DNA from 2 places in the Sporosarcina soli genome. Region 2 is predicted to be linked to the other one. Evidence: riboswitches for the same ligand, from Rfam matches in the RefSeq annotation. Region 2 holds a riboswitch; the other holds the start of a gene.
The links. A riboswitch is a leader RNA that binds a small molecule or an ion and turns the genes downstream of it on or off. The one in region 2 is predicted to bind glycine.

Region 1: it holds a riboswitch for glycine, as region 2 does, so the genes downstream of both, gcvT (glycine cleavage system aminomethyltransferase GcvT) here and ACFPRA_RS20600 (amino acid permease) in region 2, are expected to answer to the same signal.

The regions. Positions count from the first base shown of each region.
Region 1 is NZ_JBHSNO010000015.1:35,466-44,842, forward strand. Features, by position in the region: gene ACFPRA_RS19095 (hypothetical protein) at 56-463, opposite strand; gene gcvPB (aminomethyl-transferring glycine dehydrogenase subunit GcvPB) at 651-2,108, opposite strand; gene gcvPA (aminomethyl-transferring glycine dehydrogenase subunit GcvPA) at 2,101-3,447, opposite strand; gene gcvT (glycine cleavage system aminomethyltransferase GcvT) at 3,476-4,573, opposite strand; glycine riboswitch at 4,713-4,804, opposite strand; gene ACFPRA_RS19115 (shikimate kinase) at 5,031-5,546, opposite strand; gene ACFPRA_RS19120 (hypothetical protein) at 5,578-5,757, opposite strand; gene comGF (competence type IV pilus minor pilin ComGF) at 5,738-6,181, opposite strand; gene ACFPRA_RS19130 (hypothetical protein) at 6,169-6,465, opposite strand; gene ACFPRA_RS19135 (prepilin-type N-terminal cleavage/methylation domain-containing protein) at 6,458-6,892, opposite strand; gene comGC (competence type IV pilus major pilin ComGC) at 6,906-7,208, opposite strand; gene comGB (competence type IV pilus assembly protein ComGB) at 7,233-8,288, opposite strand; gene comGA (competence type IV pilus ATPase ComGA) at 8,281-9,285, opposite strand.
Region 2 is NZ_JBHSNO010000015.1:337,776-347,152, forward strand. Features, by position in the region: gene ACFPRA_RS20580 (cell wall hydrolase) at 1-215, opposite strand, end outside; gene ACFPRA_RS20585 (YehS family protein) at 514-1,011, shown strand; gene ACFPRA_RS20590 (HD domain-containing protein) at 1,332-1,973, opposite strand; gene ACFPRA_RS20595 (protein-L-isoaspartate(D-aspartate) O-methyltransferase) at 2,509-3,090, shown strand; gene ACFPRA_RS20600 (amino acid permease) at 3,375-4,754, opposite strand; glycine riboswitch at 4,945-5,003, opposite strand; glycine riboswitch at 5,006-5,104, opposite strand; gene ACFPRA_RS20605 (carboxymuconolactone decarboxylase family protein) at 5,371-6,027, opposite strand; gene acsA (acetate--CoA ligase) at 6,153-7,856, opposite strand; gene ACFPRA_RS20615 (ABC transporter ATP-binding protein) at 7,859-8,578, opposite strand; gene ACFPRA_RS20620 (ABC transporter permease) at 8,592-9,377, opposite strand, start outside.

The DNA.
Region 1 (9,377 bases), 300 kb from region 2:
AAAAAGCGCCTTGCTTTCATGAAGCAAGGCGCCGTTCATTATTAAAGCCCTAAAATCACTTCGTTTCTTTCCACCATATATTTCTTTTTTGGACGAAACTTAAGACGAAAACAAGGAGGAAGGAAGCCGCCGGAAATACGGTTAACAAGCGGGTGACCATTTCAGGATGCATCACGATCAGCGAATTCACAAGTAGGACATTAGCATACATAAATATGATGACGAAAAATGCACCACTCGTCATGATCAGCTCTCTCATTGTTTCAACTGTATTGCTTGTGGCAACTATATAGAGTATGAATGGTACTGCACATAAAAGGGCAAGGGTTGCGTAGTTTACATTGGCAAATCCTCCTTCCAATAAAAATTTGCCCAGAAGAAGACGTAACCCCCCAGCCGTACCGTAAACGAATAGAAAAATGCCGACAATGCATAAAATCAGTAAAGTTATCTTTGATTGCATCATTTTTCCACTCCTTTTCTTTCATCATATGTATGAAAGAAAGGAAAAAGTCGCTGCCATTTCAAGGTTATACAAAGAAATATTTCGATACACCAGAAAGATATTTGTTTTCCCGCAACGCCCAATTTTCCGTCAAAAGTGATTAGGAAAAAGTACATCGCATTGATCGGCGATGTACTTTTTTGAATTATTTCGTATAACGAAGAACTGGTTGACGCGCTGCTTTTGTTTCGTCCAAACGATTGATGACCGTCGTATGTGGAGCGTTTTGTACGATTTCTGGATTCTCTTCCACTTCTTTTGCAATTTGGATAAGTGCATCGCAAAATGCATCGAGTGTTTCTTTTGACTCTGTTTCCGTAGGCTCAATCATCATCCCTTCTTCAACGTTGAGCGGGAAGTAGATTGTCGGTGGATGATACCCGAAATCAAGCAAACGTTTTGCCATATCAAGTGTACGGACGCCTAGTTTCTTTTGACGGCGACCCGAAAGAACGAATTCATGTTTACAATGGCGATTGTACGGTAGATCGAAATAAGGCTCCAATCTACGCATCATGTAATTGGCATTAAGGACAGCATATTCCGTAACAGCTTTCAAGCCATCCGGCCCCATTGAGCGAATGTACGTGTAAGCTCGTAAGTAAATACCGAAGTTCCCGTAGAACGGCTTAACACGACCGATTGATTGTGGGCGATCGTATTCAAACGTGTACGTATCCTCTTCTTTCACAAGAACCGGTTTTGGAAGGAATGGAGCAAGATCCTTTTTCACTCCAACCGGACCTGAACCTGGTCCACCACCACCATGCGGACCTGTAAAGGTTTTGTGCAAGTTCAAATGCACTGCATCAAAGCCCATATCGCCAGGACGCGCTTTTGACATTACCGCGTTCAAGTTCGCGCCATCATAGTACAGCTTTCCACCTGCTTCGTGGACAATGGCAGCCATTTCAAGAATTTCTTCTTCGAAAAGACCGAGTGTATTCGGGTTAGTCAGCATCAGGGCAGCTGTATCCGGCCCAACTTGCTTTTTCAAGTCTTCAAGGTCAACGAGACCATTTTCTCCTGATTTAACTGTAACTGTATCAAAACCTGCAACCGTTGCCGATGCTGGGTTTGTTCCGTGCGCAGAGTCCGGCACAAGGACTTTCGTACGATTAAAGTCACCATTCGCTTCATGGAACGCGCGAATCATCATCAAAGCTGTCCACTCGCCATGCGCTCCCGCAGCGGGTTGTAATGTCACTTCGTCCATCCCTGTAATTTCAACAAGATGTTCTTGTAAATCATACATAACTTCCAATGCACCTTGGACAGTCGATTCATCTTGCAACGGATGGATATTCGCAAAGCCAGGATAGCGAGCAACCGATTCGTTGATTTTCGGATTATATTTCATCGTACAAGATCCAAGTGGATAGAATCCGGAGTCAATCCCATGGTTACGGTTCGAAAGTGCCGTATAATGACGCATAATATCAAGTTCGGAAACTTCTGGAAGTTCCGCAGCTTCTTCACGGATAAAACCGTCTGGCAACAAGCTAGAAAGTTCCAAGTCAGGAACATCCAAGTCAGGAAGGCTATAGCCTATCCGTCCCTCTCTTGTCAGTTCAAAAATGAGTGGCTGATTATCTTTATGCATGAAGGGCCTCCATTTCCTGCACAAGTGCATCGATTTCCTCTTTTGTACGTTGTTCTGTCACAGCGATAAGCGCATGATTCGCAAGATCAGGATACGTCAGACCAAGGTCATAACCACCGATGATCCCATTTGCGAAAAGCTGATCATTCACTTCTTTTACAGGTTTCTTACAATCGACAACGATTTCATTAAAATGAGCGCCGCCAAACTTCACGTCAAAGCCCGCTTTTTCAAAAGCTTCTTTTGCATAACGGGTTTTCACAATATTTTGATAAGCGATTTCTTGCGTTCCGACTTTCCCAAGTGCCGTCATTGCAACAGAAGCTGCAAGAGCATTCAACGCTTGGTTCGAACAGATGTTGGATGTCGCTTTATCCCGGCGGATATGTTGTTCGCGCGCTTGCAACGTCAACACATAACCGCGGCGTCCTTCATCGTCTGTCGTTTCACCGACCAGTCGTCCTGGCACTTTACGCATCAATTGTTTCGTTACAGCGAAATATCCGCAATGCGGTCCGCCGAAAGCTTCTGGAATACCGAATGGCTGTGCATCACCAACCGTAATGTCTGCACCAAGCTTTCCTGGAGGTGTAAGCACCCCTAAAGCGAGTGGATTGGAAGAAACTACGAAAAGTCCTCCCTTATCATGTGTGATTTCACCGATTTTTTTGATATCTTCAATTTGACCGAAGAAATTCGGGTATTGGACAAGAACAGCCGCCGTATCTTCGTCCATCAATTCTTCCAGCTTCGCAATATCTGTAACGCCATCTTTTTGAGGAATCGTCACAACTTCAACCGCTTGACCGGAAGCATAGGATAGGACGACGTCACGGGATTCAGGATGCACCGTCTCAGAAACGAGCAATTTTTTGCGGCGTGTGTGCCCCGCTGCAAGAGTTCCTGCCTCTGCAAGTGCCGTCCCGCCATCATACATAGATGAGTTTGCAAGGTCCATGCCAGTCAATTCACAAATCATTGTTTGGAATTCAAAAATCGCTTGTAATTCACCTTGCGAAATTTCCGGCTGATACGGTGTATAGGCCGTATAGAACTCGGAACGTGAAATAACGTGGTCAACGATGATCGGCTTATAATGATCATACACACCCGCGCCAAGGAAAGACGCATATGTACGTGCATCCGCATTTTTCGCCGCCAGTTTTGAAAGTTCCTTTACTAAAGAAGTTTCAGACTTCGCTTTTTTAATATTGTATTCACCTTTAAACCGAACTTTTTCAGGAATATCCGCAAAAAGTTCATCGATGGATGAAATTCCGATTGTTTTCATCATTTCGGCTTGATCGGTTTCAGTCATTGGAATGTAACGATGCCTCATGTCCACTTATCCCCTTTTCCTCATTTAATTATCGTTTATAAAATGGTGTTGCCACGATTACTGCTTTTAACCGCTTATTGCGGATTTCGATTTCCACTTCAGTTCCTTGCGCCGTATGCTCACTTTTCAGAAGAGCGAAACCGATATTCTTTTTCAACGTCGGTGATTGTGTACCTGTTGTCACTTCACCGATTTCCTCATCACCAAGGAACACTCTATAGCCAGTGCGTGGAATCCCTTTATCGATCATCTCGACACCGACCAATTTACGAGGGATACCATTTTCTTTTTGGGCAGCAAGTGCTTCTTTCCCAAGGAAATCCTCTTCTTTATTTAACTTAACAACAAAGCCGAGACCCGCTTCAAGTGGTGAAATCTCTTGTGATAATTCTTGGCCGTATAGCGGTAATCCCGCTTCAAAACGCAGAGTGTCACGCGCACCAAGACCTGCCGGCACGATCCCCTCGTTTTCACCAGCTTCAAGAATTGCCGGCCAAAGGGCAGTGATCGCCTCAGGTGAACCGTAAATTTCAAAACCGTCCTCACCTGTATAACCCGTACGTGAAATGAGTACATTATGTCCACTGACGTCGACGTTTTCTTTGAAACGGAAGAACTTGATCTCCGCAAGTGGTTCTGTTGTCAGCTTTTGAAGTATTTCTTGTGCTACAGGTCCTTGCAATGCAAGCAGGGCATAATCAGAAGATTGATCATCAATCTTGACGTCAGCCGTTTTATGCTGATGCATCCATTCAAGGTCTTTCTCAATATTTGACGCGTTGACAACTAGCAAATAATCGTTATCCCCACGTTTATAAATGAGAAGGTCATCAACCGTCCCACCATCTTCATAGCACATTGCCGTGTATTGCGCTTGCCCATCCTTCAGTTTGGATACGTCATTCGTCACAAGCTTTTGCAAGTAAGCAAGCGCGCCTTCCCCACTTACAAATACTTCCCCCATATGGGATACATCAAATAAACCTGCTTTTGTACGAACTGCTTCATGTTCTGCTTTAATGCTTGAAAATTGAACAGGTAAATCCCATCCTCCAAAATCAATTGTTTTCCCGCCATACTTCGCATAACTATCAAATAGTACCGTACGTTTCAAATTTTCAGTCATTCGGCTTTCTCCCTTCATTTTTCAATAAAAAAAAGACAACGGCCCCCTTTAAAATCGAGAACCTCTGTCCTTGTACCTGAAAGTTTACCTTACGGCTTTCCTCGTTGGTGGCCATTTTGAATGGCACTCTCCAGAGATGCGTCATGTATGAGTCTTTTTACCTGAGAGATTCATAACTGTTGTTACTTGCTCCTTCGGCGACGCCAGTGCGTGCTCTCCCCATACAATCATCCGCGCTATTCAATTGAAATGAATTTAAGTAAGATTCGAATAAATAATGCCCTTTCGCTTATATCTTAACATTTCATTTCAACAAGCGCAATACCTTTTAGTTGATTGTTGTTTTCGCGAATATTAACTGATGAAACTTATATATTGTTCGTGTTTGGATGCAATTACGTAATCTAGGTAGAAAGTTATTCTAAATGGAAATCCAATAATAGTTTTCCATATTAGGTTAATTTCCTCCTTTAAACCTGTTAATTTGGAACGCAATATAATCCGTGATGTCATGTATTGACCTTTTTTCCGTTTCCACCTTGAAATGGGCGCTATACATATAAAGCGGTTTTCGTACATAAAATAGTTTTTCCAGTTGCGCACGAGTTGACGCTTGGACAATCGGCCGTTTTTTTAAAGTCGCAATACGTCTCCACACATCGCGGAATGGAGCATTGAGGAAAAAGACAAGACCGGTTCTGCGCATAATTTCCCTATTTTCTTTACGCATAGGTACTCCGCCGCCCGTCGCAATAATACAATACTCGTTCCGGAATGTCCGCAGAAATTCCGTCTCCATTTCTCGGAAAGCTTCCTCCCCATATGTTGAGAAAATTTCCGATATCGTCATCCCCATTTTTTTTTCGATTTCATGATCCATATCATAATAGGGCATCTTCGTTGCGAAACTAAGCCGTTTACCGATTGCGCTTTTACCACATCCCATAAAACCGATTAGATACACTTTCTTCATGTCATCACCCATCCGGCAGGACAAGTATTTTTCATCCGTCCTGTTTCATTATTCTCGCCGTTTCATTTTCGTAATACGTTGCAAGCGAATCGTAAGTTCTTTGTAGACTATCATGCCATGAAACGAGGGTGAAAAGAAAGAGACTGACAAAAAATAATAAAATAATCGCAGCGATTAGCATAACGCCCTGTTCACATCGGATAAAGTCCAACCACAAACCCCCTTCTTTTTACGGAGTGATCCACAAAGGTCACAGCAACCGTCATCTCTACGCCATCGAAGGTAAAAGAAACCGAACGGACATTTGTCAAAAGGGGGACATGTCCTTCTCCACCGACTCTTTTCCGGATAACTGCTCCACTTTGTTCAATTGTAATACTTCCTCGTTCATTTTTAAATTGCATCGAACTTCTAAGCGGTAAACGGATTTCGCTTACTTCGGCGAGCATTTGCTGTAATTCCGCCGCAAACAATTCCCATTCCCTCGTAGAATAATCTTCATACTGCTCTTCTATCGCTCCTTTCCAACTGAAAAAAAGCAACAAAAAATGAACAAAAACAATTAATACGAGCAATTGAAATATACTTTCCATAAATGTATAGCCACGATCATTCAACTTCCTCATTGTATGCATTTCGTCATTTTCTCTTCGTTCACAAAATAGGAAACACAGACGGCCTGTCCTTCGATTACCCAATGATAATCCACCTCTTCAAATTGTCGGCTCCCTTCCATCAAACCATACGCCTGAAAGTAAATTGCACCTTGTAGCGCAGTTTCAGCTGCATATGTCTCCAACTTGCTCAAATGGAGTCTTACTGTCATTGCCGTAGCGACCGGCAACAGTGTATAAAAGATCACCATGATCACCGATAAAGTAAGGACGGCTTCTGGCCAGGAATACCCCTCTTCATTCATAAATAATCATCCTTCCGCGTTGAAATTGTAAACGGATTTCCGTCTGTCCCGTGCTAGTCAAAAGGGTAAGCGTCCCGGAATGAATGATATCGCCGTTGGCATGAAATTCGACCGACTTCAAACGACTCGACGATGCCAATCGCATCCCATCAGGAAAGCGGGTTCTCGAAAACTCGGGTTTCCCAATGACCGACGTAATATATTCGGATCCGGAATGTTGAAACTCCAGTTTTGTCACAACATGATTAGCCATTGAATAAGCCTGTAAATTTTGGATGGATGCGATCAGTGCTTGCATCGCATCCTTTTCCGAAGTCGTACGAATCCACCTGTCGCCAAACGGTAAAACGATCGAGGTCATAATAACGACAACGGATAATACCATCAACAACTCCAGAAATGTGAATCCCCCTTCTCTTCTCCTCACCTCTCACATCCCCTTATTCATCTGCCGTGACAGTTCCATCTGTATCAATAGATAGTTCACTTCCATTTGGACATCTTGCTTCATCTGGTAAATAGCCTGCTTCCGATAACTCATCGACGTTCGCCGGCAAACGTTTTTCGTCCATTTTATAAGCCTCCACTTGCCCTTGAACCATTTTCACATAAGCTGCGCATCCTTTCTCATCAATCGATTTAGAATGCTTGGTCACGTTTGGGATTGCAATGAGAATTAATATGGAAATAATCAACAAAACGATCATCATTTCGATCAGCGTAAATCCATTAGCGTTTTTCATCCATTTCAACCGTATTCTCCTCCTTCATAGATTGTCCATTAAGCCGTATACAGGCAGTAATAAAGCCAGATATGCTGCCAAAATGCAGACGGCGATGATGCCAAATAACATCGGCTGTAACATCGCCAGTCCCTTGTTCAATTTTTCATCGATTGTCTGTTCGAGATGTCGACTATAGATCAGAAGTTCTTTTGCCAAGTGACCGCTATCCTCCCCATGCTTGGCAAAGGCCGACAATTGTTCTGTCAATCCAACGGTCAACTGGGTCGCTATATGAAACGGTTCACCGAATACAACGTGGGTCTTTACATTGCCGGCAATCTCCGTAAGGACTCCGTCCACTTGTTGGTCCATCAACACAGCAAGTGCATTTTGCATAGATAGTCCTGAATCCAGTAAGCTACCTAATTCTCCCGAAAAATCACGGGTGATACGTAAGGTGTACATTGTTCTGATGACGGGCATCAAAAGCAACAGCCTGATTTTTTGTGCCGGTTTCAACTTTTTAAAAACGAGATTGCCAATAACGAAAGTACAAACAATGAAAAAAGTAACCGCCAGCGAAAAATCCGGTATTTTCGTCACCAGCGCCGGAAGCATCTTCGCAAAGCCTGTTGTGCTCTCCATTCTGGAGGCAGTAAGCATCTCCATATGTGGTAAAAAGAACGAACGAAAGGCGAGTAACAAGGTTAAAATAAAAAGAAATAGAATGGTAGGATATATGAGCAATTTTTTTAGCTTTTTTTGCTTCCCTTCTTTCTTTTTTAAACGATCCGCCATTCCTTCTAACGCTCGGACAAGTTGGCCATCGACTTCCGCAATTGCTACCGGTAATAGCGATTGGGCTGAAAACCCTAACCGCCGGAGTATCGCTGTCACACCGAAGCCACTTTTCAAATCGTCTTCAACCGCCATTAAAACTTGTTTGAATTTGTTGATATGATGAGGTAATAACAGCGTCATCCCTTCATTGAAAGTGTAGCCTTCCTGCAATAGTTCGGCCAATCGTTCCAAAAAAACGGGCTTATTTTGCAGTGTTGATGTTTTACGTTCGTAAAATTTGCGGAATAGACTATTCATCGTGCATCACGTGGGCTAAACAGTATTTACGAACAAGCGCTTCCACCTTATCTTCTTTCGGAATTTCAATCCGCTCACCTTGAATAATTGCTTCCATCATCCGATCGAGTTTTTCCCCTTGCATAATTTCAAAGACCGCCCCCATTTTCCCACTCGATGTCCGGATCAAACGTTGCGCTGAAATACAAACAATCGTTTGGCGGAGTTCCTCTGGTGAAATCCCAAAATCCATCATTCGATAAATGCAACCGACCGGATCTTTTGAATGGACTGTGGAAAAAACTAAATGTCCGGTCAATGACGCTTGCACAGCGGTCTGGGCGGTTTCACGATCCCGAATTTCCCCGATCATAATAACATCAGGTGAATGCCGTAAAATAGCTTTTAAACCTGCTGAATAAGAGATTCCAGCTTGTTCATTCACTTGTATTTGTAATAGATGAGAATGGTTGTTTTCAACAGGATCTTCCAGCGTAATGACATGTCGTTCAAGATGATGGGTACAATGAGCCGTCAAAGCATAAATCGTTGTGGTTTTCCCGCATCCAGTTGGACCTGTCAGTAAAACGAGTCCTTGTTGCTCAGATGCTGCCTGACGCAAGTCTTCAGCCCATCTTTTTTCGATGGAGAGTTCATCGAGTGAAATAATCCGATCATGCCTTTGCAAACGGATGACCACACTTTCTCTCATATGGATGGAAGGAATCGTCGAGACGCGAAAGGAATAGTTTTGACCATGCATTTGTTTGTGAAAAGAACCGCTTTGGGGTTTACGTCGATCGCTAATGTCTAGGGAGGATAAATATTTGTAAAAGGAAATCATACGACCCGCCAACTGTGGGGGGAGTGTTCCGGACCGTTCAAGCTTGGACTCTTTTTTTAAGGATACTTCGTAGCTTTCCGCTAAGGGCACAAGATGGATATCTGTCGCTTCTTGCAGGATTGCTTTTTCTAATAACTGAAAACTTTTTCGTTCAATCATATTTTCAGTGCTCATCACTTAACATCCCTCTCTTCTATAAGGACGGATCTTAATCATTATTTTACACCGTCGATGGAAGACCGCTTCCCATCCATTGCGAATAATGG
Region 2 (9,377 bases):
TGAACAGCTTCGAAAGAATAATTTCCTCCTTGAACCTGAAAAATGACATCTTCAATTGATCTTACGTCCCTGAAGTCCAAGCAATCCGCGACAGCACGGTTAACAATTACATTTCCAACATATAACATCCCTTGCTTTCCTTCACCTTCAGCTTCCGCTCTCATCATCCTTGCCATTAGATCAACGTCTGCATCTCGGTATTTGACTCTTGGCATTTTTCCACCCCAACTATATTGTATGAAAAAAACTCTACATAAATGTCATTTTCAAAAAACAGACACTGCCGCTACTTCAGCGAACGCTCCATCTTGCTGCTAAGGTCATTCACTTACGCAATAACTGTCATGAGGACTTCTTATTCGTTTTTGCAATATACAGCAATTGAATTAATATGAATTTCATGTGCTATGATTAGGTTTAAATCAATTAAAACCATAATAGATACACACAAAAGGGCAATAATAATGATGAAGTCGTTTTGTAATTACTGCACTATATACAGGAGGTCAACAAATGAATAATAATGATATATTAATTCGATTACGATATGCTTTAGATTTAAAAAATGCTGATATGGTAGACATTTTTCATCTTGGTGGCATTGAAGTAACAAAAGAAGATGTGCTACTGTTGCTTACAAAATCAAATGATGATGAAGCTGAAAATGAATTGCAAATGAAATGTACGAATAGTATGTTGGATTCATTTTTAAATGGCCTAATTATATACAAAAGAGGAAAACAAGATCCAAAACCAGGACAACCTCAAGGTCCAACTGTATCGATCATGACTAATGAAAATGTGAATAATATCCTTCTAAAGAAAGTAAAAATAGCACTCGCGTTAACAGGTGAGGATATGCTTGATATTTTAGAAAAAGCAGGAGTCATTATATCAAAAAGCGAATTAAGCGCTGTATTACGAAAAGAAGGGCACAAAAATTATAAACCGTGCTTGGATCGATACGCTAGAAACTTCTTAAAAGGATTAGCTATAAAATATAGAGCCTAATTTAAGGTGCCTGGTACTGATGCAATTCCGGATTGCGTTAGTACCAGGCACTTATCTTTTACGGACTTTTACGTCACCGCTTCATCGGACGAGCCCTTCACTCATCTCCACTTGGGCTTTCAGTAGAAGCGTTCCATCATGTTGACTTTGAAAATTTGATTATGGTCATAAGAATGTACCAATTCTGCCATGTTTTTTACCAGTAATTGCCGCAAGACTTACCGTTCGTTGCCAATTCGTTTACCAATAATGGATTGATTGTGGAAGTTTTGCGTTGTACGTTAACTTGCTTTAGAATTGGTTATTTTTATGTATTTCCTTTACTCTTCATGTTCTTCAATGATCCGCATTGCGATGCCCGTTAACTCGTCATGTTCAGTAAATCGTTCACTAAGCATATCCGTAAGAATATGTTCTAGGAAGTATTTTACACAGTTCATCTCTTGAAACAGTAGTATTGTCCTTAATGCTTCTTCATATATTTCTAAAAACAATGGCTCTGGATTACCCTTTTGAATCTCACCAAATGCTTCATAAAGCAAATCAACTTTATCAGCAACAGATAAAATGCGCCCCTCCAATGTCTCATCCTTACCTTCTTTAAATCGCTCCAAATAAATGTCTTGAAACTCAGATGGAAGTTCCTTTTCTACAAACTTTCTTGTCATTTCTTCCTCTACTTCACTGAATAGTTGCTTCAACTCTTTCGAAGCATATTTTACTGGTGTTTTTATATCTCCCGTAAAAAGTTCTGCGTAATCATGGTTCAATGCCTTTTCATATAGGAGTCTCCAATCCACATTCTGACCAGATTGCTCTTCGACTGTTCCAAGAAATTGAGCGATTTTTGTCACCTTAAATGAATGACTGGCGACGGAATGCTCCTGATATTTGAACTTTCCCGGACAACGAATAATTTGTTCTAAATCAGATAAGCTTTTAAAATATTGATGTACACCCATCTTATTCATCACCTTTCTTTATTTTCGGGAGCTATCGTATAGAAAGCCTAGTCGTACAACGACTCCTATTTATGCTTTCTAACGGGGCTCTGTTCACGTTAAGTATTGTCTTTCAATACTTTCCCTTATTCTGACTAAAGTATGCAGGAAAGGAACTAATATCATACAATCAAGAATTTAATCAGTCCATTTTGTCACACAGGCCATGCTTCGGCAGTCCGTTCAGCCACTTCTCAATAATATGATTAGCTGGGGCATCTGGATTTTTTCCTCTCTATAATACAAAAGACCATTAATTTTCATGACAATAAAGATTTAGCGTCATGAAAATTCCGCTTACAATTTAATCATACAGCATGACGATAACAAGGACATTGTTGTATAGGTCCATAATACTAAAAACTAAAACCATCCCCTTTTCCACCCCAAATTATGTATTTATCGGTACCGTTCACTTCATATTGTTTACGAATACCCCGTATAGGAAATGATGAATGTGCAGTGTAAGTTATGATTAAACGAAGGAGCATAGATAATGGCCAAGCAAAACTCAGACATCCTTAACTATTTTCAAAAACTAGACCGTGGCTTTTTCATGGATGAACTCAAAGAATTCGCCTATATGGACGAGGCCATTCCAATCGGACATGAACAAACCATTTCTCAGCCTTCCCTCGTACTTGAAATGACATTGGCCATCGATTTACAACCTCATTCAAAAGTGCTGGAAATCGGAACAGGATCCGGCTTCCAGACCGCCCTACTCGCCGCCTTCTCGAACTCCGTTTATACAATTGAACGAATTGCTGCCTTACATGAACGGGCAAAAGAGAGATTGGAAAAGGCCGGTTTCTCTAACATCCATTTTAAGCTGGATGACGGCAGCACCGGTTGGGAAGAACACGCTCCTTATAATCGGATTATGGTGACTGCCGCCGCTGCCCAAGTGCCAAGCGAGCTCATGGACCAACTAGCTATCGGAGGAAAAATGATCATCCCAGTTGGTCCCCCCCTTCTACAGGAACTCTTGCTCTTGGAAAAAGATGAAGACGGAGCAATCCATACGACTGTGTTGAATGAAGTGAGGTTTGTCCCATTGAAAGGAAAATATGAATAGGCAACAGCACAGTTAAAAATTATATACAATAAGAAGCTAACCCAACATCGATTCGGTTGGCTTCTTGATTTATCTTCATTTAACAAATGTTTTTGTACTGAAAGCGAAACGTCAGCTACAGAAGACTCCGACCTCCATAGGTCGCGGGATGAATGCGGTTTTGTCTCCTGTTCAACGGGTGTCAAACGCCGGCTTAACGAAGAATGGAAGGCAACCTATGTGTATTAAAAAAAGCGCCAAGTTCTAACACAATTCAAAATTGCGTTAGAACCTGGCACCCTAAATTAGCTCTCCACCACTTCTGGCTGTTCAACTTGATTCACTTTCATTTTCCGCACCTTATAAATAACAATCAGTAAAACAAACCAAGCAGGCGTTACGAATAAGGAAACACGCGTATCCTCCGCAAGAGCAAGAACGACTAGAACAAACGCTAGGAAAAGCAGGATCAAGTAATTGGTAACCGGGTAAAGCGGCATTTTGAATTTGTTTGCTTTCGCTAGCTCTGGTCTTGTTTTGCGGTATTTCAAATGGCAGATGACTGTAATTCCCCAAATAAAGATGAAACAGACCGTAGAAATACTGGTAATGAGTGTAAATACGCCTTCTGGCATGACATAGTTCAAAACAACGGAAATTAGAATGACGATCGTTGAAAAGAACAATGCATTGGAAGGGACTTTACGTTTGTCCAGTTTTGCTAATCGTGCAGGTGCATTTTTATCTTTGGCAAGTGAATAGATCATTCTACTTGTACTAAAGATGGCACTGTTACATGCCGAAGCTGCGGAAGTAAGGACGACAAAATTGACGATACCAGCGGCCGCAACAATTCCAACGCCTACGAAGACTTGGACGAATGGACTTTCCGCAGGTTTGACTGCAGTCCATGGATAGATACTCATAATGACAATCAAAGCACCGATATAGAAAACAATAATCCGAATCGGGATATTATTGATCGCTTTTGGAATAACCTTTTCGGGATCCTTTGTTTCACCAGCCATCAGCCCTACAAGTTCAATACCAACAAACGCAAATACGACCATTTGGAATGAAAGAATAAATCCATTCATTCCATTCGGGAACATTCCGCCATGGCTCCATAGATTCGTAAAACTAGATGGACCTTCACTCGTTGAAAAGCCTTTAATGATCATGAAAGTTCCGATGACAATTAATCCAAGAATCGCAATGACCTTGATCAATGCGAACCAGAATTCCATTTCACCAAAAAGCTTTACAGTGGCAAGGTTCATAATTAACAAAACAACAAGCGCAATTAAACCCGGCATCCACTGTGGTACTTCTGGAAACCAATACTGGGCATAGAGACCAACTGCTGTGATATCGGCCATTGCGATTGAAATCCAGCAAAACCAGTAGGTCCAGCCAGTGATAAAGGCTGCCATGTTCCCTAAATAATCTTGCACAAAGTCAACAAAAGAATGATAGTTCAAATTGGATAAGAGTAGTTCTCCAAGTGAACGCATGATTAAAAAGCAAATGATCCCTGTAATGGTATAGGCAAATAATATGGAGGGTCCTGCTAGATGAATCGATTTTCCTGCTCCTAGAAACAATCCAGTTCCGATTGCCCCTCCAATCGCGATGAGTTGTACATGTCTATTTTTTAGTCCTCTTTCCAATTGTTGTACTTGCATAGATGTCACACTCCTTAATTTTCAGATCATTAATATTGAGTATTCTGGCCATCATTCTGTCGCCCAGAAATAAAGCGCTTACATTTTAAAGTATTGGAAATTCATAACAGAATATTATTAAAGATGTCCCCCCTCCTTTTGTATTTCACCAATAAAAAGACAGGGGAAATATAGGTGTTCACCTATACTTCCTCTGTCCTTTTACCTGAGAGTATAACTCCTTTGGTGGCACATGGCGCTCTCCAGAGGCGCGTCCTATTATGGTCCTTTTACCTGAGAGATTAATTCTTTTTCTGGAACTTGCTCCTTCGGTGCTAAACCATACGTTTAGTCTCTCCCATAATATTCATCCGCTATTATTTAATTAATTTATATAATAGCACCTGGAAAGGTAAGTTGTCTAGTTAATATTTAGAATTTAGATATTATTTTGTCCTCGTATAAAAAGCCAACGTAGCTTTAAAACAGTAGCCGCTCATATAAAGTACGGGTTCGCATACGCAAAATACGTTCGGTTTCCAACCACAAATAAACACTTAACAAGGTCTTCACTAGCGGACTCTTGTTAAGTGTTCAACAAATACTTATTTATAAATTAATAAATCAAAAATCCGACTTATGCATCAAATGCATTTAACGCATTCACACTGTGAGCCAAAGCGGAACCTGCTTTTAGTGCTGTTGCCACCAGAATCGATTCTGCCAACTCTTCCTTCGTTGCACCTGCACCCTTAGCACCCTTTGTATGAATATCAATACAATACGGGCAGCCCGTCGTATGCGCAACAGCGACGGCAATCAATTCTTTCTCTTTGACACTCAGGATACTTGCTTTCAATGCTTTTGTATCAAAGTCAACAAATGCCTTGAATACATCACCGTTTAGCGCTGAGAACTCTTTTAATCTGTTAAAATAAGATGCCTTATATAATTCATCATCGCCATTTTGATCATATGCATTTAAGGCATTCACCCCATGAGCTAGAGCAGAGCCTGCTTTTAATGCCGTTGCAACTAGGATGGATTCAGCCATTTCTTCTTTGGTCACATCTTCTGATTTTGCTGCTGTTACATGGACTTCAATACAGTATGGACAACCTGTCGTGTGGGCAACCGCAACGGCAATTAATTCTTTTAACTTTTTCGTTAGCTTTCCTTCAGATAAAGCTAGTTTGTCAAACTGTGCGAAAGCCTTGAATGTATCTGGTGCAAGATCACTTAATTCTCCAATACGGTTAAAATATGATTTTTTATACAATTCTTCTCTACTCATTATTACTTCCCCCTCATTATGTTTTATTGTTTGTTATTTTCGACAATTGCCTCTATCAATATATCAGAAAAGGTAGAAAAAGTGTATTTTTCCGAACTGACACTCTTCTGTCCTCATTCAAGAGATTAGACGCCGACTTTTTGCAGTTCCCTTGCCTTTAATTCGCGTCGAAGAATTTTCCCGCTAATCGGAGTCTTCGGTAATTCCTCTAGAAATTCAATTTCTCTTGGAGCAGCATGGGCTGCAAGTCCACTTCGTACAAATTGACGAAGCTCTTGCAATAGCCCGTCACTTGCTTCATAGCCATTCTTTAAGACAATAAATGCCTTAACAATTTCGCCTCTCACCGCGTCTGGTTTTCCAATGACACCCACTTCTGCCACAGCTGGATGTTCGATCAATTTGCTCTCCACTTCAAATGGACCGATTCGTTCACCTGAAGAATTGATCATATCGTCACTCCGACCTTGGAAAAAGATATAACCGTTGTCATCGATTGTCGCCAAATCACCAGACACATACCATCCCTCGAATGGGAAATACGTCGCATATTTCGCAGGATCTTTCCACACTTCCCGCATGATGGCAGGCCAATTGGCTTTTAAGGCTAACTGACCGACTTTACCAGGCGCAAGCTTTTCGCCGTCATCGCCTAGAATTGCTGCCTCAATTCCTGGAAATGGTCTTCCCATTGATCCTGGAATAATGTTTTCGGATGGAAGATTGACAATGAGTTGAGCCCCTGTTTCTGTCATCCACCACGTATCGTGGATGCGGTTGGACAACGTTTTAATCCCCCAACGGATCACTTCTGGATTTAACGGCTCGCCCACGCTTAAAATGTGGCGGATCTTTGACAAATCATAAGTCGCTGTCTTTTCATCCCCTTCTGCCATCAACATTCTAAATGCTGTCGGCGCACTATACCAAACGGTAACACCGGATTTTTCTAACACGGAATACCATTCATCGGCATTAAATCTACCGCCGTGAATAATAATGGTTGCCCGGTTAAGCAGCGGTGCGAAAACGCCGTACACCGTTCCAGTCACCCAACCCGGATGGGCCGTGCACCAATACACATCCTCTTCTTTCAAATCCAATACCCATCTGCCTGTAATATATTGTTGGATCATGACTCGATGTGCATGGACAATTCCTTTCGGGCGCCCTGTTGAACCACTCGTATAATGAATGTTCAGCGCGTGTTCCAAATCTACCCACTCGATGATATCTTCCTCAACTTCAACAGCCCGTGCTTCCTCAAATAATGAAATCTCATCATCCTTACATTCTTCTGGTTCCGCCGTTATCAAAACTGTTTTCAAGGACGGCAGTTCCGCACGCGGCACCCGTTTCACCAACTCAGGTGAAGCGATTAAATAAGTCCCCTGACAATCCGCAATCCGCTCCTTCACTGCATCTTCCATAAACGCTTCAAAAAGCGGCCCGACTACAGCACCAAGTTTAATTGCGGCGAGCATGGCGATATGGCAATCGGGATGCTTTGGTAAAAAAATAAAAACAAAGTCCCCTTTTTTCACGCCTTGCTTTTTCAGAACAGTCGCCCAGAGATCCGATTTCTCTTTCAATTCGCGGTACGTTATCGTGTACTCTTCCTCTTCCCCAAAATAATGGAGAGCGACTTTCTCTCCGAATCCTTCCACCACATGGCGGTCCACACATTCATAGGCCATATTCACTTTGCCCGTAGCCGACCAACTAAAATTCGATTCAATTTTTTCCCATGCGAAATCCTCTCGTGATGGAAGATCAGCTGTTATATTAGTATTTCCTTCAAATGGATAAATCACTTCTTCATTTGCCAAGTTTAGTCAACCGCCTTTTCGATATGTAATAAATCTAGGATTTCCGCCTTTTTCGCCGCTAGAATCGCATTACCTCGATCTCGTGGTTTCGCCACCTCTATCGGCATTTCTACTTGCAATGTCCCGGGCTGACCCCCAAGGATGAAAATTCGGTCGCATAAGTAAAGTGCTTCGTCTATGTCATGCGTTACGACCACCATCGTCGTTAACCGTTTCTTTTGAATTTCCAACAATAAATCTTGCAGTTGCATTTTCGTGAAAGCATCCAGCGCACTAAACGGTTCGTCAAGAAGTAAGACATCGGGCTCGCCAATCAGTGCTCTCGCAATGGCAACCCGCTGTGCCATTCCGCCGGACAAGTCTTTCGGATAATAATCGCCAAAGTCGGACAAACCGACAAGATTCAAATATTCCTGGATCGCTCCTTGTTTTTTCTTCGCATCTTTGGCTCCGAATAGAATATTTTCTTTTACTGTAAGCCAAGGCATCAGTCGCGGTTCTTGAAAGATCATCCCAATCGGTTGTTCTCCCGCACCTGCTATTTCAATCGCCCCTTCAAAATTCTGATCCAGTCCCGATAAAACGCGTAAGAGTGTACTTTTTCCGCATCCGCTCGTCCCCAAAACCCCGATCGTTTCCCCTTCTTCAATGGAAAATGAGATGTTCTGGAATCCTGCAAGCCCGTCATTGAATGTCCTTGTCGCCTCTTTCACTGTCAACATCGTAATCCCTCCTTCATTGTTGGTTTTGTAAATTGTCCTGCCACTTCAATGCCCGTGCTTCCAACGCTTTCAACAAAGAATCAGTCGCTTTCCCTAGCAATGCAAATAAAATGATGCTGGCAATAATGAGCTCTGGGGAATATGTATTCTGCCCCACAACGAGCAAATACCCAAGCCCTTGACTGGCACCCATTAACTCCGCAGCTACAACAAACATCCAGCCTAATCCGACACCACTGCGTAAACCGACGAGAAACGATGGAAGTGCAGCTGGAAAGATGATACGACGAACAATTTGAAACGTTGTAAAATGATAAATCTTCCCGACTTCGATCAATTTTCGATCAACCCCTTGAATACCTGAAACGATATTCAAATAGATCGGAAAGAACACACCGACAGCAATGAGCATCACTTTAGAAGACTCTCCAATTCCCATCCACAGGATAAATAACGGAACCCATGCTAAAGATGGAATCGAGCGAAATGCTTGAATTAACGGATCCATCAGCTGCTCAAACCATTTGAAATAACCGACGATGGACCCCAAGACAACCGCGACAATTGTTCCTGCTAGAAACCCGATAAAGACCCGGAAGAACGTAATTCCCACATGTCCCCAAAGTGTACCTTCCCCTGCTAACTCAATAATCTTTTGCAAAATGGTTGTCGGAGCGGGAAAGACATAGGCATCAAGCCAATTGAAACGGACAGCCACTTCCCAAACGACTAGAAGAATGAACGGAATGATGAAGCCGAGTGCTATACCTCTCACCTTTTTCAATTCAAAGCCAACTTT